Regions from separate parts of the Undibacterium sp. FW305-107 genome, predicted to be linked through region 2. Evidence: predicted binding sites of a transcription regulator. Region 2 holds the regulator's gene; the other holds the start of a gene.

Region 1 (15,170 bases), on a different contig from region 2:
TAAATGCACAAGATGTTTCCCTGGCTTTGGGCATCATCGGTGCAGGTAATAGTTCTGCAACACGTACAGCAGTTGGCGTATTGCACGCATTCTGATTGTAGACAGTTAGATTTACTTGCAAAGGTCGCGTAAGCGACCTTTGCAATTTTGTTTTTGCTTCACTTTTAGTGTTAATAATGTAAGTTTTCAGCAACTATTTCGCTTAGTCAAGCTTGCCTTAATTACATTGATGTTGTTGCTTTTAATGCAATTTATGTTGCTTATACGAGACATAATCCCCCCATATTCCCTCCAAAAGCTGATTTAGCTTGGCTGCCTGACACCATTTTTGGTCAAATACGTTAACTTCTTTTTAGCTGTCTTGTCGGTTCTTAAGTATTTGCGCGTTTCGTGCGATCAATTTTTTGGCTCTGTTTTGCGCGAACTGTGCTTAATGTAGTTCATATCAATGTGAAATCCTTTGGAGAAATATCAATGAAAAAATCACTCATCGCTCTGTCAGTTTTGGCTGCTGTTGCTGGTACAGCGCAAGCTCAATCTTCCGTAACTATCTACGGTGTAGTCGATATGGCTTTGCAACATCAAAACACTGGCGATCCTGCTGGCTCTACTCTGGGTCTGGATAGTGGTATTCAATCCGGTTCCCGTCTGGGCTTCAAAGGCTCTGAAGATCTGGGTGGCGGTCTGAAAGCAAATTTCCAATTGGAAATGGGTATCAATGCTGATACAGGTAGCTCTGCTCAAGGTGGCCGCGCATTCGGTCGTCAAGCTTACGTAGGTTTGTCTGGTGACTTCGGTGCGGTTAACTTCGGCCGTCAATACACACCAGCATTTATCGCTATCGACAGCTTCGATCCGTTCGGCACTGGTATCACTAGCGGTACAGCAGGTAGCGGCACATCCGGTCTGGGCGCTGCAGCTTACTTCGACCACGGTGGCGTTCGTATGAACAACTCCGCAACATACTCCACAGCTAACCTGGGCGGTTTCACAGGTACTCTGGCTTATGGCTTCGGTGAAGTTGCTGGTAACACAACAGCTGGCCGTTATATCGGTTTCTCCGGTGCATACTCTGCTGGTCCTCTGATGGCTGAACTGGCTTACAGCAATGCACAAAATGCTAACGGCTCTAATGCAACTAAGAGCTATTTGCTGGCTGGTACATACAACTTTGACGTTGTAACAGCACACGCTGGTTTCTCTTCTATCAAAGATGACGGCGCAGGCGCAGCTGCTCTGGATCGTCGCGTTTGGTTGCTGGGTGCAACAGTACCAGTTGGTTCTGGCAACATCATCGCCAGCTACATCCGTTCTACTAACCAAAACAGCCTGATCAAAGAAGCTAACGGTACACAATTGGCTCTGGGTTACACATACTCCCTGTCCAAGCGTACTAACCTGTACACTTCTGTATCTCGCGCAACTAACGACGCAAACATCAACCTGGGTAGCGCTGACTCTTCAGCAACATTCAAACCAGTACCTAACGGCGCAACAGTTCGTCTGGTTAACGTTGGTATCCGTCACAAGTTCTAATTTTATGCTGACTAGCTCAGTATAAAAAAGAGTTTGGCAAGACTGAAAAAGCACTCCTGTGGGAGTGCTTTTTCTTTTGAAATTAAGATGTGGGTGCTTGCATTGCGGGTTTTTGACTGCTGTAAGGCAAGCTGATTGTAATACCCAAGCAGATTTGTAAGGCATAAAAAAAGCTGACATGATGCATGTCAGCTTTTTTTATTTTTTAAAACTGTTCGCTTTTAGATGAGGATCGTTTCTAATTGCAGCGAGTTTAACTACTTTTAAGCAAAACTGACGCTCAGACCCGGTAAAGGAATACCAGAGAAGGCTGTCCCCCAGGTTTGCCCGGCTTGCACGGGATAGGCGTCAGTCCAGGTGCCGGTGGTGATGATCTCTCCTGCCTGTAAGGGCGGGAATTGCGGCTGTTTTTTCAGCAGGCCATGCAGGTACCAGATTGCATGCAAAGGGCTGTCCAGCACGTTGCTGCCATAACCTGCACTCAGCAAAGAACCATCACAAGACAGCGAGACGCTGGCATTCGCCAGCAACTCAGCCAGATGCTGGCGGCTGGCGCTCGACAAGATACGCGGCTCACCGATCAACAGGGTGCCGTGCAAACCCAGCGCTGCGATTGCGTCGGCAGCCTCAAATTTCCAGTCAGGGTAGGGGCTGACAACGATCTCTATGCCATGCGCCATCCACTCCAGGCAATCTGCCAGCTCTTCTATGCAGGCATCGGCGGCGGGTGTTCTGCCGAGCTTGAATACCACTTCCGGTTCTATGCGTGGTTGCAGTGCGCCTGTCAGGCTTTGATAGGTATGGTTGTCTTCAACGTAGCGCACTGTGCTGTCAAACAGGCTGCTCCAGATAGGCTCACGTATGGCGGCTTTTTCGCCATATTTGGTCCACAGTTTGCGATTGGTAAAACCCAGTTTGCGGCCTATGCGCACTTCGCCTTCTGCAGCACGTATGGTGTCGGATGCTTTTGCGATTTCATAAGCATCGTGAATACTTAAATCAAATTGCGAACTCAGGGGGCTCAAGTGTTGGGTACGTGCTCTTGCCTCAAGAAAGGTATAGGCATGTTGTTCGGCTAGTAAGGACATGGCATCAAGTTTGGTTAGATTGAGCACAAACCATGGGGAGATCAAGGTATTAAGAACCGCCCCATAAGTCACCGTTGTTGCCCGATCTGGGCATGGTTACGCCAAAATGTTCATAAGCGGACGGGGTTGCTATCCGGCCTCTGGGCGTGCGTTGCAAAAAACCCTGTTGTATCAGATAGGGTTCCAGTACATCTTCTATGGTGTCGCGTTCTTCACCTATGGCTGCAGCGACATTGTCCAGACCTACCGGGCCACCACCAAATTTAAAGAGGATGGCTTCCAGCAGTTTTCTGTCCATCAAATCAAAACCAACGGCATCGACATCCAGCATCTTCAATGCAGCATCAGCAATATCTTTGGTGATTTCACCATTGCCCTTGACCTCGGCATAGTCGCGTACCCGTCGCAACAGGCGATTGGCAATACGTGGTGTGCCACGTGCCCGCTTGGCAATTTCACGCGCACCATCAGCTTGTATCGGTGCGCCCAGCAGTGATGCTGAGCGGGTCACGATCTTGGTCAATTCTTCCGGCGTGTAAAACTCCAGTCGGGCGACGATACCAAAACGGTCGCGCAACGGGTTGGTCAGCATGCCGGCACGGGTAGTTGCTCCGACCAAAGTGAAAGGCTGTAAATCCAGCTTCACCGAACGGGCTGCCGGGCCTTCGCCTATCATGATATCGATCTGGTAGTCTTCAAGCGCCGGGTACAAAATCTCTTCGACTACCGGTGACAGGCGATGTATCTCATCAATGAAGAGCACATCATTGGCTTCCAGGTTAGTCAGCAGGGCTGCCAGGTCACCGGCACGCTCCAGCACCGGGCCAGAAGTCTGGCGCAGGTTAACCCCCATCTCACGCGCAATGATATGTGCCAATGTGGTTTTACCCAGGCCTGGCGGGCCAAACAGCAGGGTATGATCAAGTGCTTCACTACGCTGTCTTGCTGCCGTGATAAAAATCTCCAGCTGGCCACGTATCTTTTCCTGGCCCACATATTCATCAAGCTGCTTGGGGCGCAGGGCACGCTCTATTGCCTCTTCATTGGGCGAGCTCGGCGTGGCCGAGATAATGCGCGGCTCGCTGAAGTTGGAAGAAAGATTGTCGGTCTGTATCGTCATCGCTTAACCCTTGGACAATGCTTTCAATGCCAGCTTGATGCCGTCAGAAACGCCACTGCCTGCGGGCACGGACTTCATTGCCAGCAGAGCTTCCTTGTCAGAATAACCCAAGGCCTGCAAGGCATTCAGGATGTCGGCGCTATGGTCACCTGCTGCCAGTGCTGCAGTCGCATTACCCAGGTCAGCACCGAGCTTGCCTTTGAGTTCCAGCAGCAGGCGTTCAGCAGTTTTCTTGCCTATCCCAGGCACACGGGTCAGGCGTCCGGCTTCCTGCAGGGTGATCGCCTGTGCCAGGTCGGCTACCGACATGCCAGACAAAATGGATAAGGCAGTACGGGCACCGACACCGCTGATCTTGATCAATTGCTTGAAGGTGCTGCGCTCTTCTGCCGTGCCAAAACCAAACAGTACGTGTGCGTCTTCGCGTATCGCCAGATGCGTCAGCAAGACTATTTTTTCGCCCAGATGTGGCAGGTTATAGAAAGTGCTCATGGGTACGTCGACCTCATAGCCTACGCCCTGGCAATCGACCAGCAATTGCGGAGGATTCTTTTCTATCAGAGTACCTGCAATGCGACCTATCATGAGACTGCTTCCATACTGTATGAATAAGCAGTGATAGTAAACGATTCTGGCGCGTTTGACGAGGCAAATACGGGGAAATTATATGGATATTGCGATATTGCAATGTTGCAATGAAATGAGTTCTGCAGTTGCTAGCCTACCAGGCGTCCGCCCTTGACGCGCAAGCCCTTCTTGGCGAGTCCTGGCGCAATTGCGCCCAGCGTCGCCAGGGTATCACCACTATGCGCATGGCAAATCGCCACGCCCAGCGCATCGGCGGCATCGCTACCAGGCAAGCCGGACAAAGCCAGCAAGCGCTGTACCATGTCCTGTACCTGTTCTTTCTTGGCGCGACCATGACCAACTACGCCTTGCTTCACTTGCAAGGCCGTATATTCTGCCACTGCCAGATCTGCCGCCACCAGCGCACAAATCGCCGCACCGCGGGCTTGCCCCAGCAACAGGGTGGATTGTGGATTGACGTTGACGAAGACTTTTTCTATGGCCGCACAATCAGGCTGGTAAGTACGTACTATTTCTGAAACGCCTGACAAAATTGTCTTCAAGCGTTCTGGCAAAGTGCCATCGATGGTCTTGATCGTTCCTGAGGCGATATATGTCAGCTTGCTGCCCTGTTTATGAATGACGCCAAAACCGGTGGTGCGCAAGCCGGGGTCTATGCCTAGGATTTTCATGGATTGTTTTGTTGGTAACGGTGTCTGGTGCTAGTTTGCTGATGTTGCTGAGCAGCTCTTGCTGGTGAGTATAGCGTATCAGTGTGGGCTTTTATTTGTTGCTATGTGAGTGGGCGATTACTTTTTATTGTTATTTGTGATTGATACGTGTCGCATGCGACTTGCCGCACATTTGCGGATGGCATTAGTGAACAACCAACGCACTAGGCTCTAGCCTGCACTGGAGCGACGTTAAGATTGGTTATGGCACGTCAGCGGTAAGGAGCTTGGCGAGATTCAGATAATATCCAAATACAAATCCCGTCAGTAAGGATTGGTTTCTTCAATTAACCTGATCTTCCATCCACACTTCCAGGCCTTGATCTGTTTTTCACGCTTAATCGCAGAAAGAATAGAGTCAGTCTGTTCAAACCAGACCAGTTGATGAATCCTATATTCGACAGTAAAACTGTCGACGAAGTCATTCTTATGCTGATAAACACGTGCAATCAAATCGCTGGTGACACCAACATATAAAGTGCCATTTCGAGCACTGGCCAATATATAGACGTAAGCCATAAAAAAAGAGAATACAGAATGAAAACGGCCCTGAATAATCAGGGCCGCACATACATCATTTAATACTTCAACACCACATCAATGACGGAAATGACGTGTACCCGTGTAGACCATCACCACACCACGTTCATCCGCAGCATCAATCACTTCCTGGTCACGCATGGAACCACCCGGGTGGATCACGCAGGTAGCACCTGCATCCACCACCACATCGAGGCCATCGCGGAAGGGGAAGAAAGCGTCAGACGCTACTGCAGAACCAGTCAAGGTCAAACCAGCATTCTGTGCCTTGATCGAGGCGATGCGGGCAGAGTCTATGCGGCTCATCTGGCCTGCGCCTACACCCAGCGTCATGCCGTTGCCGCAGAAGACGATAGCGTTTGATTTCACATACTTGGCCACGCGCCAGGCGAACATCATGTCAGCCATTTGTTGTGGAGTTGGCTGCAATTTTGAGACGACACGCAGCTCTTCCTGCAAGACGTTTTTGGCGTCAGGTGCCTGTACCAGCAAGCCACCACCAACACGTTTCATATCGTATTGATTGAAACCGTCACCCAGAGAAATTTCCAGCAGGCGCACGTTTTGTTTCGCTGCAAAAATCTGTTTCGCTTCGGCAGTGAAAGATGGCGCGATCAATACTTCAACGAATTGCTTGGCGACGATTTCAGCAGCCTTGCCATCAAGTTCGCGATTGAAGGCGATGATGCCGCCAAACGCAGAAGTCGGGTCAGTCTGCAAAGCCTTGCTGTAAGATTCAAACGGTGTCGCACCCAGGGCTACGCCGCAAGGATTGGCATGCTTGACGATGACGCAGGCAGATTCAGCGAAAGACTTCACGCATTCCCATGCTGCATCAGCATCAGCTATATTGTTGTAAGACAGTTCCTTACCTTGCAATTGCTTGTAGTTGGCCAGCGAGCCTTCGAGGGACTTCAGGTCGCGATAGAAGGCCGCTGACTGGTGCGGGTTTTCACCGTAACGCATTTCCTGCACTTTTTCAAAATGCAGGTTCAGGGTTTGCGGATAGGCGCTGCGTGTGGTGTGTGCCTTGTCTTCACCCAGGCTGGTCAGGTAGTTGGTGATGGCACCATCGTATTGTGCTGTATGGGCAAATACTTTTTTCGCCAGCGTGAACTTGGTGTCATAGCTGACGACGTTTTGATTCGCCTTCATCTCTGCCAATACGACAGCATAATCAGCCGGGTCAACAATGACGGTCACGTCTTTATGGTTCTTGGCAGAAGAACGCAACATGGTCGGGCCGCCGATGTCGATATTTTCTATCGCATCTTCGAGTGAGCATTCACCTTTGGCGACAGTTTGCTGGAACGGGTACAGGTTGACCACCACCATGTCTATGGTAGGGATGCCATGCTGTTCCAGTGCTGCCACATGTTCAGGGAAATCACGGCGTGCCAAAATACCGCCATGCACTTTAGGGTGCAGGGTCTTGACACGGCCATCGAGCATCTCAGGGAAGCCGGTGTAGTCAGCTACTTCGGTAACAGGCAGGCCATTGTCAGCCAGCAGTTTGGCTGTGCCACCCGTGGACAAGAGCTTGACACCGAGCGCAGACAATTCACGTGCAAATTCGAGCACACCGGTCTTGTCGGAGACGGAAATGAGGGCTTGTTTGATCATGATTTTTGATTTGAGTAAGGAAATCGGTGTCAAGCCTCGCGGATGGATTAAAGCAAACCGTGCTGCTGCAATTTCTTGCGCAAGGTATTCCGGTTAATGCCCAACATATCGGCGGCTTGTGACTGGTTGCTCGATGCGCGCGTCATGACCATTTCCAGCATAGGTTTTTCAACGGCTAACACGACCATGTCGTAAATATTGGATGCGGGTTGCTCGCCCAGGTCACGGAAATACTTTTCCAGGTTCTTGTGGACGGCGTCTTGAATGCTATCTTTGCTCATGCTGTTTTTATCACTGTTCGGTTATGCCAGGCGGCGGGTAGTCCATGCTTCATGGACGGCAAGACAAATTGGTTTTTGTGAAATTGCTTTGTCTTATGCTGCCAGTTTTTCTTCAAAGGGGCGGTATTGTAACCGCTCCCCAGCCATGTGATCAAAAAAACTGCTGACGGCGGCAAGTTGTTCATCACAATCCGTCAGTAAGTTCATTTGTTGCCGGAAATCTTCACCACCTACCAGGTCTTGCACATACCAGCCTATATGTTTGCGTGCCGTTCGTACGCCAAGGTAGTCACCATAGAAGGCATAGTGCGCTTTCAAATGGGCATCCATGAGTTCACGAACTTCAGAAATCAGTGGGGCAGGTAAGTGCTCTCCGGTATCGAGGAAATGGGCGATCTCGCGAAAGATCCACGGTCGGCCTTGCGCCGCCCGGCCTATCATGATGGCGTCAGCACCAGTGGCCTCTAATACATATCTGGCTTTTTCCGGTGTCGTGATGTCGCCATTGGCAACTACGGGGATATTGACTGCAGCCTTGACGGCAGCAATGGTGTCATATTCGGCATCACCCTTATAGCCATCGGCACGGGTGCGTCCATGCAGGGTCAGCATTTGTATGCCAGCCGCTTCTGCCATACGGGCAATGTTCAGGGCATTTTTATTGGCCCTGTCCCAGCCGGTACGAAACTTGAGTGTGACAGGCACATCGACTGCGCCAACCACCGCATCCAGTATCTGCCCGACCAGGCTTTCATGCTGCAACAAGGCAGAGCCACACCAGGCATTGCAGACCTTTTTAACCGGGCAACCCATGTTGATATCGATGATTTGTGCACCTTTATCAACATTATGCCGGGCGCAATCGGCCAGCATCTGTGGATCAGCACCGGCAATCTGCACGGCCTTGGGTTCCATTTCGCCTGCATGGTTGGTACGGCGCGTGGATTTTTCTGTTTCCCAGAGTTTGGGATTGGATGCCGCCATTTCAGACACGGCATAGCCCGCACCCAGTTCCTTGCACAACTGACGGAAAGGTCTGTCAGTCACACCAGCCATGGGAGCGACAAAAATATTATTACGCAGCACGTAAGAGCCGATTTGCACGATCAGGGAAGGGGGAAATTCGAAGAAGCGCTATTCTACCTGAATCCTGCCTAAATATTCGGCAAAATCGTTACCACTCGTAAGGAATATTTTTATCTATATCACATGCTCAAGCGATAGTATAAATCTGGCTAAATTGTCAGTCTTTTAGACTTGCATTTCTAAATTACTGTAGTAAGTGGGATACCAACCAACACTAGTCAGCATGTGTGTATACTCTGATTGCAATTTGTTATATTGACTCTGGACAAAGTGCATTCCCGTGGCCCCGATACCTAACTCGCCGCCAGGGGAATACATTTTTTATATTAAGGGAGTCGTCGTGAACACGCAAAACAAGGAGGCAGTACATAGAATTACCATCGTTGGCGGTGGTGCAGGCGGGCTGGAACTGGCAGTTCGTCTGGGCAAGAAATTAGGAAAACGCGGCAAGGCCGTCATTACGCTGGTCGATGCCAGCCGCACTCATTTGTGGAAACCTTTATTGCATCAGGTTGCCGCAGGCACCCTCGACAGCCATGCCGACGAGCGCGAATACTTTGCCCTGGCCAGATCAAATCATTTTGATTTCCGTTTGGGACGCATGGATGGTTTGTCGCGTGACAAGAAAGAAATCTACCTCGCTCCTACTCTTGATGAAAATGGCATAGAGCTGCTGCCACGCCAGGCCATCACTTATGACAGCCTGGTCATCGCTCTGGGCAGCCAGACCAATGACTTTGGTACGCCTGGAGCGCGTGAGAACAGCATCATGCTGGATTCACTGGCGGCGGCAGAACGCTTCCATCAAAAACTCATCAATTGCTGCCTGCGTGCGCAAACCCAGGCCCAGGCTGTGGGCGAAGGGCGCTTTACCGTCACCATCATAGGCGGTGGTGCTACCGGGGTAGAACTGGCGGCAGAATTGCACATGACCACCAAAATTCTGTCCAGTTATGGCTTGCTCAACTTCCATCCAGAAAAAGATTTAAAGATCGTCATCGTCGATGCTGCGCCGCGTCTGCTGCAAATGTTACCTGAGCGTCTGTCAGAATCCGTCGCCCGTGAATTGCGCAGCATTGCCATTGAAGTGCACACCAATGAAAAAGTCGTTGAAGTTTCCAAGGCTGGCGTGCAAATGGCCAGTGGCAAATTCATTCCCAGCGGTATAGTCGTATGGGCAGCTGGTATCAAGGCCCCTGAGTTTTTGAAAGACCTTGACGGCCTGGAGTGCAATCGTATCAACCAACTGGTCGTCAACCGCAATTTGCAAACCACACGGGACCCATCGATTTTTGCCCTGGGTGATTGCTGTGCCTGCCCGCAAGGCGAGGGCTTGCCCAATGTACCGCCGCGCGCCCAGTCTGCACACCAGCAAGCCAGCACGCTGGCCAAGTCGCTGGTACGTCAGTTGCAAGGCAAGTCATTGCTGGAATTTACTTACAAGGACCATGGCTCGTTGGTGTCGCTGGGTAATTACAGCACCGTCGGCAGCCTCATGGGTGCCATCGCCAGCGGTTCGGTCTTCATAGAAGGGACATTGGCAAAATGGATGTACTGGTCTTTGCACAAACATCATCAGGTGGCGGTGAATGGCCTGTTCCATACCTGGTTGTCCACCTGGGCAGAGACCATAGACAGGGTGCGTAATCCGCGTATCAAGCTGCATTGAGCTGGTGTGGATTGGCGAATACTCAATCCACACTGAATTCACTTAGCGCCCATTCTTCATCTGCCGCATGAACACGGTGCTATCCGGCCTGAAGAATGCGGCATTGATCCTGGCTGCCAGTTTATCAAAAGCACGTTCTGCCATCACCGCGTAAACCTGGCCTTCAGGTGCACGGCGTACTGCATCGCTGCTGGATGTCTTGTACTCGACATTGAAAGAATCCGGTGGTTCTACTTCCAGGTCAAATTTCCAGCGATCTCTGGCACCGGGCACAACAATGGCAGCCTTGAACCGCATGACCAGGCCGACAAAGGCATCATCCTGTTTTTCCGAACTATATACTTTGCCGGAGGGTTCTATCTGATAGGCAATCTGCAATTTGGGAACATTGTCACCGGCAGCCGCATTGGTATTGAAGGCCAGCACATCGTTCGGGAAGATGGAGCTGAACGCACTGCGTATGCCCGTGGTAATCCGCGCCTCCCTGGTGGCCGCGCTATCATCGGCAAAGTACTTGGCTGCCGGTATGATCTTCATGCCGCGCAACTTGTTTTCCCTGAGTTTAAGAAAAGCATCAAGCTGGCTTAACTCACTCGCTGTCGGACGGTCAAAACTGATAGCCACATTGGGGTTGTCATGCTCTTCGGCATGCTTTAACAATTGCTCCATTGACTTGATCAGACCCATGTCTGAATTGACAGCCTGCCCCCTGAATTTCTGCAGCGCACTGTCATATAGCAAGTGAATTTCTTCAGCTACATCAGGCAAGATATCTGATTGGGGAAAGCGCGTTTTCAGACCACGCAGCATAGAGACAGAATTTTTTTTCTGCACTTCGTTAAACACTACACGTGGCAACTCGGCCTGCATTTCTGCTACTCTGAATTTGCCGTGGGTGATATAACCCTGATAGGCCACTTCAGTTTTCATGTGCTTCGCATTCAGATACATCTTCTTATCTGCTGCCACATTCCTGCCATACCAGAACAGGGCCGCAATGACGATCGCCAGCATCAGCAAAGGCAGCTTGATTAACTGCAGCAAGTTAAGAACTTGCTTGCTTAGTTTGGAATGATCAAGAGCGTTTTTCCACTTGTTTCTGCGCACATCAAGAAAAGGGTCAAAGCCATACAGGCTGGATATATCACGGTTATGAAAAGCGGCGCGTGCCTTGGTCTGATAGTGATTGAATTTTTCCAATGCAATTTCGGCCTGGTTCAGGTTCGTGATGACCAGGTCCTTGCGGGAACCATCATTAAAGTTGAAGGAGAAAACCGTTTTGTTATAACGGCCATTGCTTTCATGATGGGTGGCGTTGAGCTTGCGTAATTGTGCAAGATCGTGCACGGCAATTTTATTATTACGTATATCAACCAGCGCCAGTGGAAACAGATAGCGACCGGGAGGAAAGCGAAACTTTGCGCTTAATTGCAGGCGTTGCCACATCGCGTGACCCGCATATACGACACCAAAAAACAATATTGCATACCAGGTGATCAAACCCGTGTTACCCCAGGCAATATCTTTCACCGGGTCGCCAAAGTCAGTTGATGCCGCCAGATAGATCAGAAAAGCGCACACTGCCAATATCAATCCATGCAGCAAGTACCAACGCAGATTGGACATGACTTGTGCATGTACCAGGTAATCAGGACTCCTGACCGATCTGGCCAGGTGCTTTTTGACGTTACGGGGTAGTGCATCATAATCGAATTGATAGAAGACTCGCACCAGGACTTTCCTTAAACTTAAAATGGCAGATCAGCCAGAAGGGCGCATATATCCATCACATATACTCACCGCATTTAATCACCGCATTTAATCACTTAAACTGCGCCTTTGGAAATGAAATACAAAGTTGGCAGTATCGTCATTTCCCATGCTATGGTCAAATCACTTGTCTCTTTCTGGTGTTCATGCATAAAAACTATTTTTATCACGCCCATTCATCAGAAATTTCCCGCCATTTATCGGCAATGAAGAGGCGGTAATCGCAAACTGAAGGAAGTCAAACTTGTTCATCCGTATATTGCACATCATCAACAACCCTTATGGAGTAACGATGATGAAACACTGGAAAATCTTAATCGCAGCACCCCTGGTCGCCTTTGCCGTCAACTTTTCTTATGCAGGCGCAGTCAAGACTGGCATCCCAAAAGGCTGGGTAGGAAGTGGGGCGATTGCCACCCATTATGAAACTGGCCTGGATGAGTCACAAGGAACAGCTGCACAGCCAGCTTTTTTTATTACCGCAAAAGATGCCGGCAAGAATGATTTTGCTGCCATTACACAAGTAGTGGATGCCAGCGCCTATCGTGGAAAATTGATGAGCTTGACTGCATCAGCCCTGCATATTGGCGATCTTGGTGGTTATGAGTTCTGGATACGTACTACCGATGAAAAAGGCAATGTCTCCATTACCTCTGCTTGGGCACGCAAGAGCGATACCTGGGAAACAGTGCGCGTCAAACTCATGGTGGCAACCACTGCACAAAAACTGGAGCTGGGCGTGGGTATCAGGGAGAAGGGAAAATTGCTGGTGAAAGAACTCAGTTTCACCGAAGCGCAGGCGAGCAAACCTGGCCCTGAGACCAAGCCCATCGCCAACAAAATTACCATGGGGCCAGCAAGCGGCACTATACAAAACCTGAATTTCTCTGAATAGACAAAAATAGATGCACACAGAAATTGCGATACTTCATCAGGAAAAAGAGAGTACCGGTACTGTCACGACATGGCCATTATTACCCATGTTGGCAGTGCTGGGTTTGCTGGCATATGCAGGTTTGAGCGGCGCCCGCTCAGCCTGGCTGGCCGATAGTCTGGCGATCTTGCTGGCCTATACCCTGGCGCAAACAGGCTTATGTCTGTCGCAAAAAACTGAGTGGTTCAAATATGCCAGCCAGCGTTGGGCAATCTTGGTCTTGTCCATGTCGCTGGCAATGTTTGCAGGTCTTAAGGCAGAAGCCGCATTCTGGCCAGCGATGACCACTGCTCATGCCAACTGGTTGTTGCCTGCCGTTATCCTGGCATTTATCTTTGCCACAGTCTTACCCGCAGCCATAGACCTGGAGATCAGGCATCGCACCCAGGCCAGCCTGGCTGCAGAAGCCAGCAAGCACAAAATGGAAAGGCAAATGCTGGAAGCCAGGCTGGCCGCACTGCAGGGGCAGATAGAACCGCATTTTTTGTTTAACACCCTGGCCAATACCCGCGCCCTGATACATCAGGATGCCGCAATGGCTAAGCAGATGCTGAACCATCTCATTGCCTATCTGCGGGCCGCCATGCCCGACATGCGCCAGAGTACCACTACGCTGGGGCAGGAGATGGACAGGGCCGCTGCCTATCTGCAAATCTTCCAGATACGCCTGGGCGCACGTTTCCAGTTTTCTGTGCAAGCCACCGATGAAGCCAGGACTTGCCTGATTCCGCCACTGGCCGTTATGAGCCTGGTGGAAAACGCCATCAAGCATGGCATAGAGCCCCAACCCGGAGAGGTGCATATAGACATCAGCGCCAGTAGCGCAGCAGGTCAATTGCAAATTACTGTCAGCGACAATGGCCGTGGTTTTCAGGATGAACTGGGCAGCGGTGTCGGCTTGTTGAATGTACAGGAAAGATTGTTGGCTTTGTTTGGTGAACAGGCAGAGTTGCAATTGCAACCAGGTGATGCTGGTGGTGTGCGCGCCACCATATCGTTACCAGCCAGAACAGGTGAATTGGCATGAGCATGATCAATCACAAACCCAAAGTACTGATCGCCGAAGATGAAGCAATCCTGCGCCAGGAGCTGCAAAATGCATTGACACAGCTATGGCCGGAACTGGACATTATCGCCAGTGTTGATGACGGTATCAAAGCCGCACAAGCCATAGCGGACCTGAGCCCCGATATCGCTTTTCTGGATGTGCGCATGCCCGGCCTGAGCGGCATAGACGTGGCACGCCTGGCGCAGCATCCATGCCATATCGTTTTCCTGACAGCCCATAATGATTATGCCGTCGATGCTTTCGACCAGGGTGCGGTTGATTACCTGCTCAAGCCTCTCGATATGGGGCGGCTGGCATTGGCTGCGCAAAGACTCAGACAGCGCCTGTCACAACGACCGGCTGACCTGTCTGCCCTGCAAGTCAAAAAGCCGCAAGAACCATTGCGCTGGATACAGGCGTCCATCGGCAACCAGATACGCTTCATCAATGTCGGTGATGTACTCTGCTTTCGCGCAGATTCCAAATACACCAAGGTCATCACCGCCAAACTCGAAGCCTATATCCGCACCACCATCAAAGACCTGGTTGCGCAACTGGATGCGGATAAATTCTGGCAGATATCACGCAGTAATATTGTCAATGTGGCGGCGATAGATGCGGTGCAAAGAAGTGATGGCGGTTTGGCTTTGCGTTTGCAGAAAGAGGATGAATGGCTAACGGTGTCACAAGCCTATCAATATCAGTTCAGACAGATGTGACACCGGATTTAGTGCAAACTCAAATATAAGCAAACTTTCTCTCATAATCGACGCCGCAGTTAAACGGAAATTCTGCATGTTGCCAGAAATGGAAGTGCGCGTTTGCTGATGAATATTCAGCCAGTGCGGCACTCAGGGTGTTGACAGCGCCTGGCGGGATAGCATGGTCTGGTCTTAGTTGCACAGCGACGCGGGCCTGACCATTGAGCAGGGACATGCGGAAATTGCCAGTGATAGCGGCAGCGATGCGCTTGTCGGCATACAGTGCTTCCTTGACTGCTTCGGGATAGAGCCGCCCATCATCGCCAGCCAGGAACTTGCCGCGACCGGATACTGCGATGAAGGGCAGTTTCAGATCAGGCGTCAGACCTATGTCATGTTCGCGCAAGATAGCGACGACTTTTTCATAGTCATACACTGCGCCGCAATCGCCGGAACGATAGCGCAGCAGGGGTATC
Region 2 (15,170 bases):
ACATTGCCAGTAAAAATATCTTTTTCATGTCATCTCTCCGTCCAAATTAAGATAAGCCACGTACATCTACAAAATGCCCGGCAACACCGGCAGCAGCAGCCATCGCAGGCGACACCAGATGGGTACGACCGCCCTGCCCCTGACGGCCCTCAAAATTACGATTGGAAGTGGAAGCACAACGCTCACCTGGCTCCAGCCTGTCGGCATTCATGGCCAGGCACATGGAGCAACCCGGCTCACGCCATTCAAAACCAGCTGCCTTGAATATCTGATCCAGACCTTCGCGCTCGGCCTGTTCTTTCACCAGACCAGAACCTGGTACAACCATCGCCAGCTTGACATTCGATGCACGATATTTGCCGCGCACCACGGCAGCAGCTGCACGCAGATCTTCTATGCGTGAATTGGTACAGGAACCGATAAAGACTTTATCAATACGAATATCAGAAATGGCAGTATTTGGCTGCAATGCCATGTAGATCAGGGCTTTTTCTATGGCGTCACGTTTGACGGCATCTTTTTCCTGCTCAGGATCAGGTACACGGCTATCTATTGCCACCACCATTTCAGGAGACGTGCCCCAGGTGACTTGCGGCTTGATTTCGGCGGCATTCAAAGTCACTACCATATCGAACTTGGCACCTGCATCAGTATGCAATGTACTCCAGTATTCGACGGCCCTGTCCCAGTGCGGACCAACTGGCGACAATGGCCGGCCTTTGACATAGTCGATGGTAGTTTGGTCAACTGCCACCATGCCAGCGCGCGCACCTGCTTCGATCGCCATATTGCAGACGGTCATGCGGCCTTCCATGGACAGGCTGCGAATAGTCGAACCGGCAAACTCAATCGCATAACCGGTACCGCCTGCTGTACCTATCTTGCCGATCACAGCCAGGACGATGTCTTTTGCCGTTACGCCCACAGGCATGGCGCCATCCACCTGCACCAGCATGGATTTGGATTTTTTTGCAATCAGGGTCTGGGTCGCCAGCACATGCTCGACTTCAGATGTACCAATACCATGCGCCAGACAGGCAAAAGCACCGTGAGTAGACGTGTGAGAATCACCACAGACAACAGTCATGCCTGGCAAGGTTGCACCTTGCTCAGGCCCGATGACGTGAACGATGCCCTGGCGCTTGTCGGCCATGCCAAAATAGGTCAAACCATATTCTTTGGCATTGGCATCCAGCGTCTCTACCTGCAGACGGGAAATCGGGTCATCAATACCATTGATACGGTTCGTCGTTGGCACATTGTGATCAGCCACCACCAGATTGGCAGATAGTCGCCAAGGCTGACGTCCAGCCAGTTTCAAGCCATCAAAGGCCTGCGGGCTGGTAACTTCGTGCAACAAATGGCGGTCTATATAGAGAATTGCAGTGCCATCATCTTCGGAATGGACTACGTGGGATTCCCATAATTTATCGTAAAGCGTTTTAAGCATGATCTGAAGCCTGGAAATAAGTCATTGGTTCTTACTACATCCTGTACTGCATCTTTTTTTCGCATTTGATTATGCCACAATTGTGCAACGCAAAACCAACCCGCACGCCAAATTGGTGCATGAAAGTTTCAGTATAAATGCATGAGTTTGATGAAAATCGCCAAATTTTCATCTGGATTTTGATGATAATCTGGAAAATTGCCAGTGAATATTTTGAAACAGATCAGCTGACATGGCGCACAGAGTACCGCCAACAAGAGATGAGGAAAGGGGAAAAAAGCTCAGGAGCAGCAACGCACGCAAGCTGCAGGGAACTTATAAAGTCAGTGTAACATGTTCCCGCTCCACTCTTGAAAGGAATAGAGCCGGAACAATGACGAGTATCAATTACCCGGCTTGACATCACCACATTGCGCCCTGTGACGCAGGGCATGATCCATCAAGACCAGGGCCAGCATGGCTTCAGCAATCGGAGTAGCACGTATGCCAACACAGGGGTCATGACGGCCAAAAGTCTCAACCATGACAGGATTACCATCTTTATCTACCGATCTTCTCGGCGTACGTATCGAAGATGTGGGCTTGATAGCAATGGAAACCGTAATATCCTGGCCAGTCGAGATGCCACCAAGTATGCCGCCAGCATTATTGCCGACAAAGCCCTCAGGCGTCAGTTCATCGCCATGCTCAGAACCGCGCTGTGCGACTGAGCGAAAACCGGCACCGATCTCCACGCCCTTGACGGCGTTAATCCCCATCATGGCATAGGCAATTTCTGCATCAAGCTTGTCATAAATAGGCTCACCCAGACCGACCGGGACATTGGATGCGACCACATCGATCTTGGCACCGATGGAATCACCATCTTTACGCAAGGCATCCATATAATCTTCAAGCTGCTGTATTAACGCAACATCAGTCGTAGGCGCAAAGAATGGGTTGCTTGCCGCATGTTCCCAGGCTTGAAAAGGGATGGCAATTTCACCCAATTGGCTCATGCCACCATGGAACACTGTCCCATATTGCTGATTCAGCCATTTCTTGGCTATCGCCGCTGCGCCAACTACTGGCGCAGTCAATCGCGCAGACGAGCGGCCACCGCCACGTGGGTCGCGGATGCCATATTTATTCCAGTAAGTGAAGTCAGCATGACCTGGACGGAAGGTTTCCGTGATATTGCCGTAATCCTTACTACGCTGATCCTGATTACGGATCAGCAAGCCTATGGGTGTGCCCGTGGTTTTACCCTGATACACACCAGACAGGATTTCCACCGTATCTGGCTCCTGACGCTGGGTCACATGACGCGAAGTGCCAGGGCGACGACGGTCAAGTTCTGGCTGTATGTCTGCCTCAGACAATTCCATGCCCGGCGGGCAGCCATCAATCACGCAACCTATGGCCGGACCATGTGATTCGCCAAAGGTTGTAACAGTAAACAAGGTGCCAAAAGTATTACCGGACATAATATTTCGAAAATGAGAGGTTAGACAGAATAAACCCCATTTTACCAGTGAAGCGCTCTGTACAGAATTTAGCCGTTGTCTGGAGTGACGAAAGATTTCACTATTTTTCGCACTTTACAGCCAAATTCAGGGCATTTTTCTCCCCGTTCAGGCGAATCTTGTTTTATTCTTACCAATGAAAAATATATGAAGCTTGGCTACTGATACATTTAGTGTCATAGTTCCGCAAGGAACCAATTTTGCAGTGCCCTTACCATACGATATGCCAAGCATGGAGCCGCATTACAGATGAATTCAACGATCCACTCTTCTGAAGATGATCTGGTTTTCCTAGATGAACCAGACAGCGATGAAACTGCGGCGGCCTCGCGGCCTGCGCAGACTTGGCGGATCATGATTATTGATGATGATCCAGATGTCCACTCGGCCACAACTTTTGCGTTGGGCAGCCTGGAAATCCAGCATCGCGCCCTGAGTTTTCTGCATGCGTATTCAGCGGCAGAAGCACGCGACATTCTGAAAAACGAAACCGACATCGCCATCATCCTCCTTGATGTGGTCATGGAACAGGAAGACGCCGGACTGCAACTGGTCAGCCATATACGCAAAACCCTGGGCCTGACCGATGTGCGCATTATCCTGCGCACCGGACAACCAGGCTATGCCCCAGAAATTGATGCGATACGCGATTACGACATCAATGACTATAAAACCAAATCAGAACTGACACGTACCAAACTGTACACCGCAGTCACGTCAGCCATACGTTCCTACGAGCAGATTTGCGCTATCAGTGCCAGCCGTCGCGGCCTGGAAATGATTATCCATGCCAGTACAGAATTGATGGCCTTGCAGGGCCTGCAGAATTTCGCGGCTGGTGTACTGGTGCAGATAGCAGGTTTATTGGGGCTCAATACTGAAGGATTTGTATGCGCCAGGCAAGTGCCTGTGGAACTGCAGGATGACAGTGATGACCTGTACATTATCGCCACCACCAATATGTACTTGGGAAGCCTGAACAGGCCACTGGAACAGTTAAGCAACCATGCAACTGGCGATATTGTCAAACGCTCGCTGGAAGCCCATCAAAGCATATTTGAGGCTGAATCAACTGCACTTTACTTCAATAACGTCGCGCAAAAAGATTTCACGCTCTACCTCAATACCGGCCTGCATTTGAATGAGATGGACAAGCGCCTGCTGGGCGTATTCTGCGGCAACGTATCGGTAGGTTTGGATAACGTCATGCTGACTTCGCGTCTGCACAATTACGCCTTCTATGACCCGCTGACAGGCTTGGCAAATCGTCTCAAATTATTGCAAACGTTAAATGAGACCCTGCTCACTTCGTTGAAAAACCACAGCTCCCTGTCGCTGATAGACATAGACCATTTTGCCGAAACCAATGATGCGCTTGGTCATCAGTTCGGCGACCAGTTATTATCCTCAGTCGCACAAAGACTGGTCGCAAATTTTGGCGAACATTGCCAATTAGCAAGAGTAGGCAGTGACACTTTTGCCTTGCTGGGTGATGAAACCCTGGTCTGCCCGGATAAAATTCTGTCTTTATTCACCTCACCTTTCGATGTTGATCAACAAGATGTGCAACTGTCAGCAACCATAGGCCTGATCAAGCTTGATGATTATGACAGTGATGGCTCAGAAGCTCTGAAAGATACCAATATCGCACTGAAGCGCGCCAAGATGAACCGTCGTGGCGGCTACGAATACTTTACCCGCAATATGGGCGTAGAGATACGTGAGCGCGTCTTGCTCATGCATGCCCTGCGTGCAGCGTTTGAGCAAAAAAAATTGTTCCTGGTTTTCCAGCCCCAGATTGATATGCGCGATGGCCGCGTACTTGGTGCCGAGGCTTTGCTGCGCTGGAAAACTGATGAAGGCAAATTCATTCCGCCAGATCAGTTTATTCCTATCGCCGAATATTCTGGCCTGATTGTCGATATCGGTGAATGGGTCTTGCGAACCGCCTGCCTCGAACTCGTGCATTTGCGCAGCCTTGGCTATACCAATTTCCAGATGGCCATCAATGTCTCGCAGGCACAGTTTTCACACCCCCTGTTCATGCAGTCACTGAACAAGGCGTTGGCCGATACACAGGTACCACCAAAGTATGTGGAACTGGAAATTACCGAATCCATGGCCATGAAAGATCCGGAGTTACTGATCAAGACCCTGCACCAGATCAAGCAACTGGGCATGAGTATTTCTATCGATGACTTTGGCACCGGCTTCTCTTCACTGAGTCACCTGCAAAAACTCGATGTAGACAAATTGAAAATTGACCGTGCCTTTGTCAATGAAATCCAGAAAAATCCGAGTGAAGGCAGCATTGCCAAAATGATTGTTCAACTCGGTAAAAATCTCGGGCTATCCATCATTGCCGAAGGTGTGGAAAGTGAAATGCAGGCAAATACCCTGCTTTCTTATGATTGTCATATCGCGCAGGGCTACCTGTACTCCAAGCCGTTGACACGTGATGATTTGCATACTTGGCTGGCAAGCAGATAAGTCCATGGCACGCAGCAGGCTGCATCTCGAGACCTGATGCGTGCACAGCCCCTCCCCTTCCGACGCTGCTGCGCCAACAACCATGCATATTAAATGAGGCATTTTTCATTCTGTCCTGCATTTTTTGCAGACTGTCGCAAGTCGCTGTCCAAGCAAGGACGATTTCCCTACAGTATCAACATGGACTGAAAAGTCGCAAGCAGCCAGTGCATGGCACTCCGGCTGATATGTCAGGGATAACCGTTAAAAGAGAAGCATCATGAATAATACCAATGCAGATACGATCAAGCAGCTCATGGCAGACCTCATGGCCTGGCTTAGCAAAAGCTTTGACACAACGGCAGCCTGGGTTACCAAATTATCCTGGTGGAAGTTTTTCTTATTTGCCATTATCACCATCACTGCAGGCAGCATGCTGCAAGACATGTTATTTACGTCTGAAGAAAATGTGGTGGTGACCAAAAGCAAATCACCCGGCAAATCAAAGAAAGCCAGCAAAATCACTGATGGCGACACCAGTATAGAAATAGACAATACTGGTCTGCATATCCGTAAAAACAATATCGATGGCAAGGGCAAGCAGATAGAGATTGATGAGAACGGCGTCCACATTCGTAGAGATGACGGTGTTGCTCCACCGGCTCCGCCAGTACCACCTGTGCCGAACTCTTCCGGCGCAAGCACGCCACCAGCACCGCCTGCGCCACCGAGTCCGCCATCTATCTCAGAAAGAGATGATATACACATCAAACTGCCTGCAGAAATAGCCAAGGAAATTAGCGAAGAAATCAATAACGCTGTTGCCGATGCCGCTGATGAAGAGGTACGCAGCTACAAGCGCACATCTTCCAAATGGTTCGCCAATTTCGTGGTCTTGCTGGTATTTGGTTTGTTTGGCATGAAAGCCTTGATGAGTGGCAAAGTACGCGCCGAAGAAAAAGCCAAGGAAGCAGGCATGGCAGCTGAGCGCGAATCCCTGTTACGCCAGGTCAGCGAAGCACAGATGCAAATGATGCAGGCACAGGTAGAACCACACTTCCTGTTCAACACCCTGGCTTCAGTTGAGTATTTGATAGAAACCGACCCACCACGTGCTGCTGCCATGCAGCGCAGTCTGATCGCTTATTTGCGTGCGGTGTTGCCACAAATGCGTGAAAATGCCAGCATCACCAATCTGGGACGCGAAGCGGATATGATCAAGTCTTATCTGGAATTGTTGAAAATGCGCATGGAAGAAAGATTGAATGTCGACTTCATCATGCCGGAAGGCTTGCGCAGTGCCTCTTTCCCGCCGATGATGTTGCAGTCCCTGGTCGAGAATGCGATCAAGCATGGACTGGAATGCAAGGCAGAAGGCGGCACCATACACTTCCGTGCAGAGGTGGCGCATAACAAGTTGCGCGTCTCTGTCAGCGATGATGGCCTGGGATTTGGTGCCATGCCCAGCAACGGTACTGGACTGGGATTACAAAATATACGCGAACGTCTGAAATTGATTTATAAAGAAAAGGGACAAATGATCATTACCCCTAATCAACCTAGCGGAGTTTGCGTTACTATAGAAATCCCTTACGAATTAGCCAACTAGATTTCAATTACGCTGACCATGCCTACTGCCATAATTGCTGATGATGAAAGACTGATGCGCGACCAGTTAAAGTCGCGCCTGGAACAAGTCTGGCCCGAGCTGGAAATCCTGGATGAAGCAAAGAATGGTGAAGAAGCCGTCGCCCTGGTAGAAACACATAAACCAGATTTGGCCTTCCTCGACATACGCATGCCGGTCAAAACGGGTCTGGAAGCAGCCAAGGATATAGGCAGCAAGGCACATATCGTCTTCATCACTGCCTATGATCAATATGCCATACAGGCTTTTGATCATGGCGCAGTTGATTATGTCCTCAAGCCTGCCGATGTAGAGAGGCTCACGCGTACGGTCGAAAGGCTCAAGGCCAGGTTAACAGCCCAGAGCCAGCCCAACGACATGAGTACCATGCTCTCGCAACTGGCCAAGCAAATGGGTATAGCCCCCAAGCCCGACTACTTGCAATGGATACAGGCTTCCATAGGGCAGGAGTTACGCCTTATACCGGTGGAAGAAATTCTATTCTTCCAGTCTGACGAGAAATATACGAGGGTGCAAACCGCCACTTATGAAGCCTTGATACGCAAACCTGTACGTGATCTGGCAGAGGAACTGGACCCTGCTCTGTTCTGGCAAATTCACAGATCCACTCTGGTGAACGCCAAGGCTATCTCAGGCGTGGTGCGCGACCTGCGCGGTCGCCATCTGGTGCAAATCAAGGGACTGACAGAAAAACTCGAAGTCAGTCGCAGTTTTGTACATTTGTTCAAACAAATGTAAGCTCCATCTCAGCAGCCTACCCCAATAAAAAAGCGCCTCAGTTTGTTCAACTGAGGCGCTTTTTCTTAAAGCGATGGCTGACTGGAATTACAAAATATGCTTGCCTATCCACCAGGCTATAGCTGCCACAAAAGCAGAAGCTGGTATGGTCAAAATCCAGGCCCATACAATATTGCCAGCAACACCCCAACGCACCGCAGACATTTTTTGCGCTGAGCCCACGCCAACAATTGCACCTGTAATGGTGTGCGTTGTCGATACAGGAATGCCCAATACTGTCGCCATGATCAAGGTGATAGCACCACCAGTTTCAGCACAAAACCCGCCGACAGGCTTGAGTTTGGTGATTTTTTGACCCATGGTTTTAACAATACGCCAGCCACCAAACAAAGTACCCAGACCAATCGCAGCATAACAGGAATACACCACCCATCCTGGTGGGCCTTTATCAGCCTCACTGGAATAACCAGCGGCGATCAACAGCATCCAGATAATACCCATGGTCTTTTGCGCATCATTACCACCGTGACCCAGACTGAATACCGAAGCTGACACCAATTGCAAACGGCGGAACCATTTATCCACTTTCCTTGGCGTCGATTTAACAAACAACCAGGATACGATCAGCATCATTACAGAACCAAGGAAAAACCCCAGCAATGGCGACAAGACGATAAACAATATGATCTTGTAAAGACCGGCAGCAATCAGGGCACCAGTACCTTCTTTAGCTACAGCAGCACCAATCAAACCACCGATCAAGGCGTGTGAAGATGAAGACGGAATACCGAAATACCAGGTCACCAGATTCCAGAATATCGCTCCGACCAGGGCACCGAAGATGACATAGTGATCAACGATAACAGGATCAATGGTGCCCTTGCCTATGGTTTTGGCGACAGACAGGTTAAAAACAAAAAAAGCAAATACATTGAATAAAGCCGCCATGGCTACCGCCTGGCTGGGTTTCAAAACCCCTGTTGAAACAACGGTTGCGATCGCATTCGCGGCATCATGGAAGCCGTTCATGAAATCGAATAACAATGCCAGTACCACCAATAAGATGATGACGTACAGGCTCATATGAAAGGATTGCATAAAAGTGAATTCCCTTGTTCGCTCTCTGCATTGACAGAGAACTGTTAGGCGTCAAAATAAAAGAGTCAGACGCTTAAGCGTTCTCAACAATAATGCCTTCTATGATATTGGCAACATCTTCACAACGATCCGTTACTGTTTCCAGTATTTCGTAAATCGCTTTGAGTTTGATGAGATTGCGGACATCAGGTTCATCGCGGAACAGTTTGGACATAGCAGCGCGCATGACGTGATCCGCATCCGATTCCAGGCGATCGATTTCTTCGCACAGCGCCAGGATTTCACGGGAATTATCCATGTTGTGCAACAAGGCGACGGCTGCTTTCACTTTTTCAGCACAACCCAGGCAGAGTTCTGCCAGGCGTTTGGCTTCTGGCGTAATTTCGCGGATATCGTACAGGGAAATAGTCTGACCGGCATCTTCGAGCAGATCCAGAATATCATCCATACGCGTAATCAGTTTATGGATGTCATCTCGGTCCAGAGGTGTGATGAAAGTTTTGTGCAACAACTCTATCGTATTGTAGGTAACAGTATCTGCCTGCTTTTCTATGCTCTCTATCGCGTGAACACGGATCTCCAGATCATCAAAGTTCGTCATCAAGGCAACCATTTCCTTGGAACCTTTGACACATAACTCTGCATGTTGATTGAAGAGTTCAAAAAATTTGCCCTCGGTGGGCATCAAGCGTCCAAACATTTTATTCTCACTGAAAATATAAGATTTCTAGAATTGTCCAGGCAAGCGCATGCAATCAAGCATGCCTGGCAACACTGTTCTACTTTTTAAGTCTTGATTTACTACTTTGCGTCTACCCACCAACACCAGCATTTTGCTTTGAAATTATTCACTATCACCGTAAATCGACAGGGAACCAACATAGTTGTCAAACTTGGTATATTCGCCCAGGAAAGTCAGACGGACACTGCCAATAGGACCATTACGCTGCTTACCAATAATGATTTCTGCCGTGCCCTTGTCGGGAGAATCCGGGTTATACACCTGATCACGATAAATAAACATGATGACGTCGGCATCCTGTTCAATCGCACCAGATTCGCGCAAGTCAGACATGACGGGACGTTTATTCGGTCTTTGCTCCAGAGAGCGGTTCAACTGGGACAAGGCAATCACAGGACAATGCAGTTCTTTTGCCAGGCCCTTCAGATTTCGGGAAATCTCGGAAATCTCGGTCGCACGGTTTTCACCGGCAGAGTTGGCTGACATCAATTGCAAGTAATCGACAATCACCAGGCCCAGCTTGCCGCATTGACGTGCCAGACGACGGGAGCGCGCGCGCAATTCTATCGAACTCAACGCTGGCGTTTCATCAATATACAGTTGCGCTTCATTCATCTTTTGAATGGCATGTGTCAGGCGCGGCCAGTCTTCATCGGTCAGCTTACCAACGCGCAGACGGCTTTGATCCAGACGCCCTACCGAACCCAGCATACGCATCGCCAGTTGGGCGCCACCCATCTCCATGGAGAACACGGCAACTGGCAAGCCGCTGTCTATGGCGACGTTCTCACCGATGTTCAGTGAGAAGGCTGTCTTACCCATGGATGGACGACCTGCAACAATGACCAGATCACCAGGCTGCAAGCCCGAAGTCATTTTGTCCAGATCAGCAAAACCGGTAGGCACGCCGGTAATATCATTTTGATTATCGCGGTTATACAGTTCATCAATGCGCTCAACCACTTGCGTCAGCAAGGGCTGAATAGCCTGGAAACCCTGGGCACCACGGGCACCCTCTTCGGCAATCGCAAAAATCTTGGATTCAGCCTCGTCCAGCATTTGCTTGACTTCTTTACCCTGGGGGTTAAAGGCATTACCGGAGATTTCATCTGCAACGGTAATCAGTTTGCGCAATACGCCACGGTCACGGACGATTTCTGCGTAGCGACGGATATTGGCAGCTGAAGGAGTATTTTGTGCGAGGGCATTCAGATATGTCAGGCCACCGGCATCTTCTGCCTTACCCGTACTGGTCAGCGCCTCAAAAACGGTGATAACGTCGGCTGGACGAGAGCTATTGATCAGTTTGACCATGCACTGGAAAATAATCCTGTGGTCATAACGATAGAAATCTTCTTCACCAATAAAATCGGCAATACGGTCCCAGGCTGCGTTATCCAGCAATAGGCCACCCAGAACAGATTGCTCTGCTTCTATGGAATGAGGGGGAACGCGTAAAGCGTCAATTTGAGGATCAGAACCAGCTTTCATGGCGCGCATTATAACCGTTAAATCAAATGACCAGAGCGTTCAAAGTACGAGAAGTTGGCGAGTTTGTGACAAGTTTGTGACAAACGGATAAATAGTGAAAAATTTCTCTCAAACATGAAAAAAGCCGGGTCTCCCCGGCTTTTTCCAGCAATTTGCAAAAAGCAAATTAAGCGTGTTCACCTACCACTGCAACATTAACGTCAACAACAACGTCAGTGTGCAAAGCAACAGAAACACTGTGCTCGCCAGCGATCTTCAACGGACCTTGTGGCAAACGTACTTGTGCTTTTTCTACTGCGAAACCTTGTTTAGTCAGGGCTTCAGAAATATCAGCATTAGTGACGGAACCAAACAAACGACCATCAACACCAGATTTTTGTGTGATTTGTACGGTCAGACCGGACAGTTTTTCGCCTTGAGCTTGAGCTGCTGCCAATTTGGCTGCTGCTGCTTTTTCCAGTTCAGCGCGTTTTGCTTCGAATTCAGCAACTGCAGCTGTCGTAGCACGACGAGCCATACGTTGTGGAATCAAAAAGTTACGTGCATAGCCGTCTTTAACGCGAACTACATCACCCAGATTGCCGAGATTAACGACTTTATCCAACAGAATAACTTGCATATTTTTCTCCTTTACCTTGTCGTCAATTACGCTGTGTGCAAATCAGTGTATGGCAGCAACGCGAGGTAACGTGCACGTTTGATTGCAGTGTCAACTTGACGTTGATACAGCGCTTTTGTACCGGTCAAACGTGCTGGCATGATTTTGCCGTTTTCTTGCACGAAATCTTTCAGTGTGTCGATGTCTTTGTAGTCAACTTTTTCTACATGTGCTGCTGTGAAGCGGCAGAATTTTTTGCGCTTGAACAAAGGGTTTTGTTGTTGGCGCTTTTGCTTCAATTTGCTTTTGTCGAATTTTTTACCGAATGCCATTTTTGGCTCCTAATCTAGTAAATGTGTCCCGAATTCAGTGATATGAAAAACGAGACTTTTGCTATTGCGATTTTTGCGCGCTAAAAAACCAGTGAATTCCATGGTCTGTTCCAGGGCAATTTCTGTAAAACGCTGGGATATTTCACCAGCAGCCATCGCAGAAATTTCAAACTCGACCTGCCGAACCGTGTTCGCCTCACGAGTTTCTGAACTATGCATCAAGGTAGCAGAAGCTATCGGGATACCGGCCGGGGTGTAACGCAATGCGCTTTTTTCCACAATCCGGGCTACGAGCTTCAGCTGATTCACTATTTTTTTACGCGACCTTTGTCAATTATTAAGCAGCAGGCGCTTCAACACGTTGCGCTTTTGCAGCATCTTCTTTCTGAACAGCTTTCATCATAGGAGAAGGTGTTGTTTCTGCTTTTTTCAATTTGACTGTCAGGTGACGCAAGACAGCATCATTGAATTTGAATGCTGTTTCCAACTCGAGCAGAGTTTCAGCATCGCATTCGATGTTCAAGCAAACATAGTGTGCTTTTGCCAGTTTTTGAATCATGTAAGCCAATTGACGACGGCCCCAGTCTTCAACGCGATGGATTTGACCACCACGGGCTACAACACTTGCCTTGTAGCGCTCGATCATTGCAGGAACTTGCTCGCTCTGATCTGGATGTACGATAAATACGATTTCATAATGACGCATATATTCTCCTTGTGGACAATAAAAATAGCCCGCCTCGGCGTCAAGACGAGTGCGGGAAGAGGAAAGCCGACAATAATAACCCAGTTTTTCATATTGATCAATTGGATCAGTGACTTAGGCAATTTTTCAGTCCGTTCTTTTGAGTAAGTGCGGTATTTTTTTCACATTTATGCTTAATCGAAGGCATTTTGACTTGCATATTCAGCTCTACTGTATAAAAATACAGACTGCTTGTATATACAGCACCTTAACACTAGAAAACGCCATGCTTAAACTCACCGCTCGCCAGGAGCAAATCCTGAACCTGATTAAAGACGCCATCCAAAACACGGGCTTTCCCCCTACCCGTGCCGAGATTGCGACAGAATTGGGATTCCGTTCAACCAATGCTGCAGAAGAACATCTGCAAGCCCTGGCACGCAAAGGCGTCATAGAAATTGCCGCGGGCACTTCACGTGGCATACGACTGCTGGAATCTGAGTTGTCCAGCCATATCACAGGCAAGCAACTGGCACTGCCTCACCCCGCCCTATTGCAACTGGCCCTGCCACTGGTTGGGCGCGTTGCCGCCGGCTCGCCGATACTAGCCAGTGAACATATAGAATCCACTTACAACGTAGATCCGGCCCTGTTCTCTGCCAAGCCAGACTTTTTGCTGAAGGTGCGGGGCATGTCCATGCGCGATGCTGGCATACTTGATGGAGACTTGCTGGCAGTCAAAAAAGCCGACAGTGCACGCAATGGCCAGATCGTTGTCGCCCGCCTCGGTGATGATGTGACCGTCAAGCGCTATAAGAAAACTGGCAATCTGATAGAACTGATGCCTGAAAACCCGGACTACCCCGTCATCAAGATTGGCGATACTGAAGAAGATTTCGCGCTGGAAGGTCTGGCTGTTGGCCTCATGCGCAACTGGGTTTGAGATCAGCCCGGGCGTGATTCAGCCCTCTCATTTGCATCATGCCCGGGCAGCATCTCAAACTTATTAATACCTGCCCACTGGCAAGTTCTGATAAGCAACTACCATAAAAAAAACGTCCGGATATCCGGACGTTTTTTATTTCAGAGCAACAGATTTAGCGCTCGACAACTTATTGCCCAACAATTTAGTGCTTGACCACGGTAGTATCCGCAGGCGTTTCAGTTGGTGCCGTGGCAGGTGTCGCTGCAGCCACTGGTACCGGCTCATCCACCAAAGGAACAGGTTGTGTTTCCAGCGCGATTTCCAGGACTTTGTCTATCCACCTGACCGGGATGATTTCCAGTTTGTTTTTGACATTGTCCGGGATCTCAGCCAGATCCTTGGCATTTTCCTCAGGTATCAAGACTGTCTTGATGCCACCACGGTGAGCAGCCAGCAATTTCTCTTTCAAGCCACCGATAGGCAATACTTCACCACGCAAGGTGATCTCACCTGTCATGGCAACATCAGCACGGACTGGAATGCCAGTAAACACTGACACCAAAGCAGTTGTCATGGCGATACCGGCAGATGGACCATCTTTCGGTGTTGCACCTTCCGGTACGTGGATATGGATGTCGCTCTTCTCGAACACATCCGCCTTGATACCCAGACGCTTGGCGCGACTGCGTACCACTGTGCGAGCTGCTTCGATGGATTCTTTCATGACATCGCCCAATGTACCTGTGCGGATGACACCACCTTTACCTGGCATGGCTACGGCTTCTATGGTCAGCAAATCGCCACCCACTTCAGTCCAGGCCAGACCGACCACCTGACCAATCTGGTTATCTTTAACGGCAACGCCAAAGTCATAGCGACGTACACCCAGGTATTTATCCAGATTTTTTGAATTGACCGTGGCTTTTTTCTCGGTCTTTTTCAACAAGAGCATTTTCACGACCTTGCGGCAAATCTTGGAGATTTCCCTTTCCAGCGAACGCACACCGGCTTCACGGGTGTAATAGCGAATAATGTCGCGTATTGCACTTTCAGCCACGGTGATTTCGCCTTCTTTCAAACCATTGTTCTTGATTTGTTTAGGCAGCAGATAACGTTGCGCAATGCTGGTTTTTTCATCTTCGGTGTAACCCGACAGACGTATAACCTCCATCCTGTCCAGCAAAGCTGGCGGGATATTGTAGGAATTGGATGTCGCTACAAACATCACGTCGGACAAATCGAAATCGACTTCGATATAGTGATCTGAGAAAGTGTGATTTTGTTCAGGGTCCAATACCTCCAGCAAGGCAGATGAAGGGTCGCCACGGAAGTCAGCTCCCATCTTGTCCACTTCATCCAGCAGGAACAAAGGATTACGCACACCAACCTTGGACAAGCTTTGCAAAATCTTGCCTGGCATGGAGCCTATGTAAGTACGGCGATGACCGCGAATTTCTGCCTCATCACGCACACCACCCAGGGCCATACG

What was found. Region 2 encodes LexA, which represses DNA repair genes until DNA is damaged. Its sites were predicted from a motif close to ACTGTATNNNNATACAGT; they were not measured.
Region 1: ruvA (Holliday junction branch migration protein RuvA) is a predicted target of LexA. The motif match lies at 4,344-4,361, and genes of this name have one in related genera.

What each region holds. Positions count from the first base shown of each region.
Region 1 covers NZ_JBYTAV010000001.1:837,422-852,591, reverse strand. The annotation lists gene AC3WQT_RS03955 (porin) at 1-95, shown strand, start outside; gene AC3WQT_RS03950 (porin) at 475-1,536, shown strand; gene AC3WQT_RS03945 (2-keto-4-pentenoate hydratase) at 1,800-2,624, opposite strand; gene ruvB (Holliday junction branch migration DNA helicase RuvB) at 2,674-3,744, opposite strand; gene ruvA (Holliday junction branch migration protein RuvA) at 3,748-4,329, opposite strand; gene ruvC (crossover junction endodeoxyribonuclease RuvC) at 4,461-5,003, opposite strand; gene AC3WQT_RS03925 (GIY-YIG nuclease family protein) at 5,307-5,561, opposite strand; gene purH (bifunctional phosphoribosylaminoimidazolecarboxamide formyltransferase/IMP cyclohydrolase) at 5,640-7,205, opposite strand; gene AC3WQT_RS03915 (helix-turn-helix domain-containing protein) at 7,253-7,486, opposite strand; gene dusB (tRNA dihydrouridine synthase DusB) at 7,580-8,590, opposite strand; gene AC3WQT_RS03905 (NAD(P)/FAD-dependent oxidoreductase) at 8,913-10,241, shown strand; gene AC3WQT_RS03900 (hypothetical protein) at 10,284-11,972, opposite strand; gene AC3WQT_RS03895 (hypothetical protein) at 12,256-12,906, shown strand; gene AC3WQT_RS03890 (sensor histidine kinase) at 12,917-13,972, shown strand; gene AC3WQT_RS03885 (LytR/AlgR family response regulator transcription factor) at 13,969-14,712, shown strand; gene AC3WQT_RS03880 (phenylacetate--CoA ligase family protein) at 14,732-15,170, opposite strand, start outside.
Region 2 covers NZ_JBYTAV010000018.1:17,290-32,459, forward strand. The annotation lists gene AC3WQT_RS27355 (entericidin A/B family lipoprotein) at 1-28, opposite strand, end outside; gene leuC (3-isopropylmalate dehydratase large subunit) at 47-1,450, opposite strand; gene aroC (chorismate synthase) at 1,834-2,916, opposite strand; gene AC3WQT_RS27370 (GGDEF/EAL domain-containing response regulator) at 3,205-5,445, shown strand; gene AC3WQT_RS27375 (sensor histidine kinase) at 5,705-7,033, shown strand; gene AC3WQT_RS27380 (LytR/AlgR family response regulator transcription factor) at 7,052-7,810, shown strand; gene AC3WQT_RS27385 (inorganic phosphate transporter) at 7,898-8,908, opposite strand; gene AC3WQT_RS27390 (DUF47 domain-containing protein) at 8,982-9,608, opposite strand; gene AC3WQT_RS27395 (replicative DNA helicase) at 9,753-11,141, opposite strand; gene rplI (50S ribosomal protein L9) at 11,308-11,760, opposite strand; gene rpsR (30S ribosomal protein S18) at 11,787-12,071, opposite strand; gene priB (primosomal replication protein N) at 12,081-12,380, opposite strand; gene rpsF (30S ribosomal protein S6) at 12,409-12,777, opposite strand; gene lexA (transcriptional repressor LexA) at 13,043-13,699, shown strand; gene lon (endopeptidase La) at 13,884-15,170, opposite strand, start outside.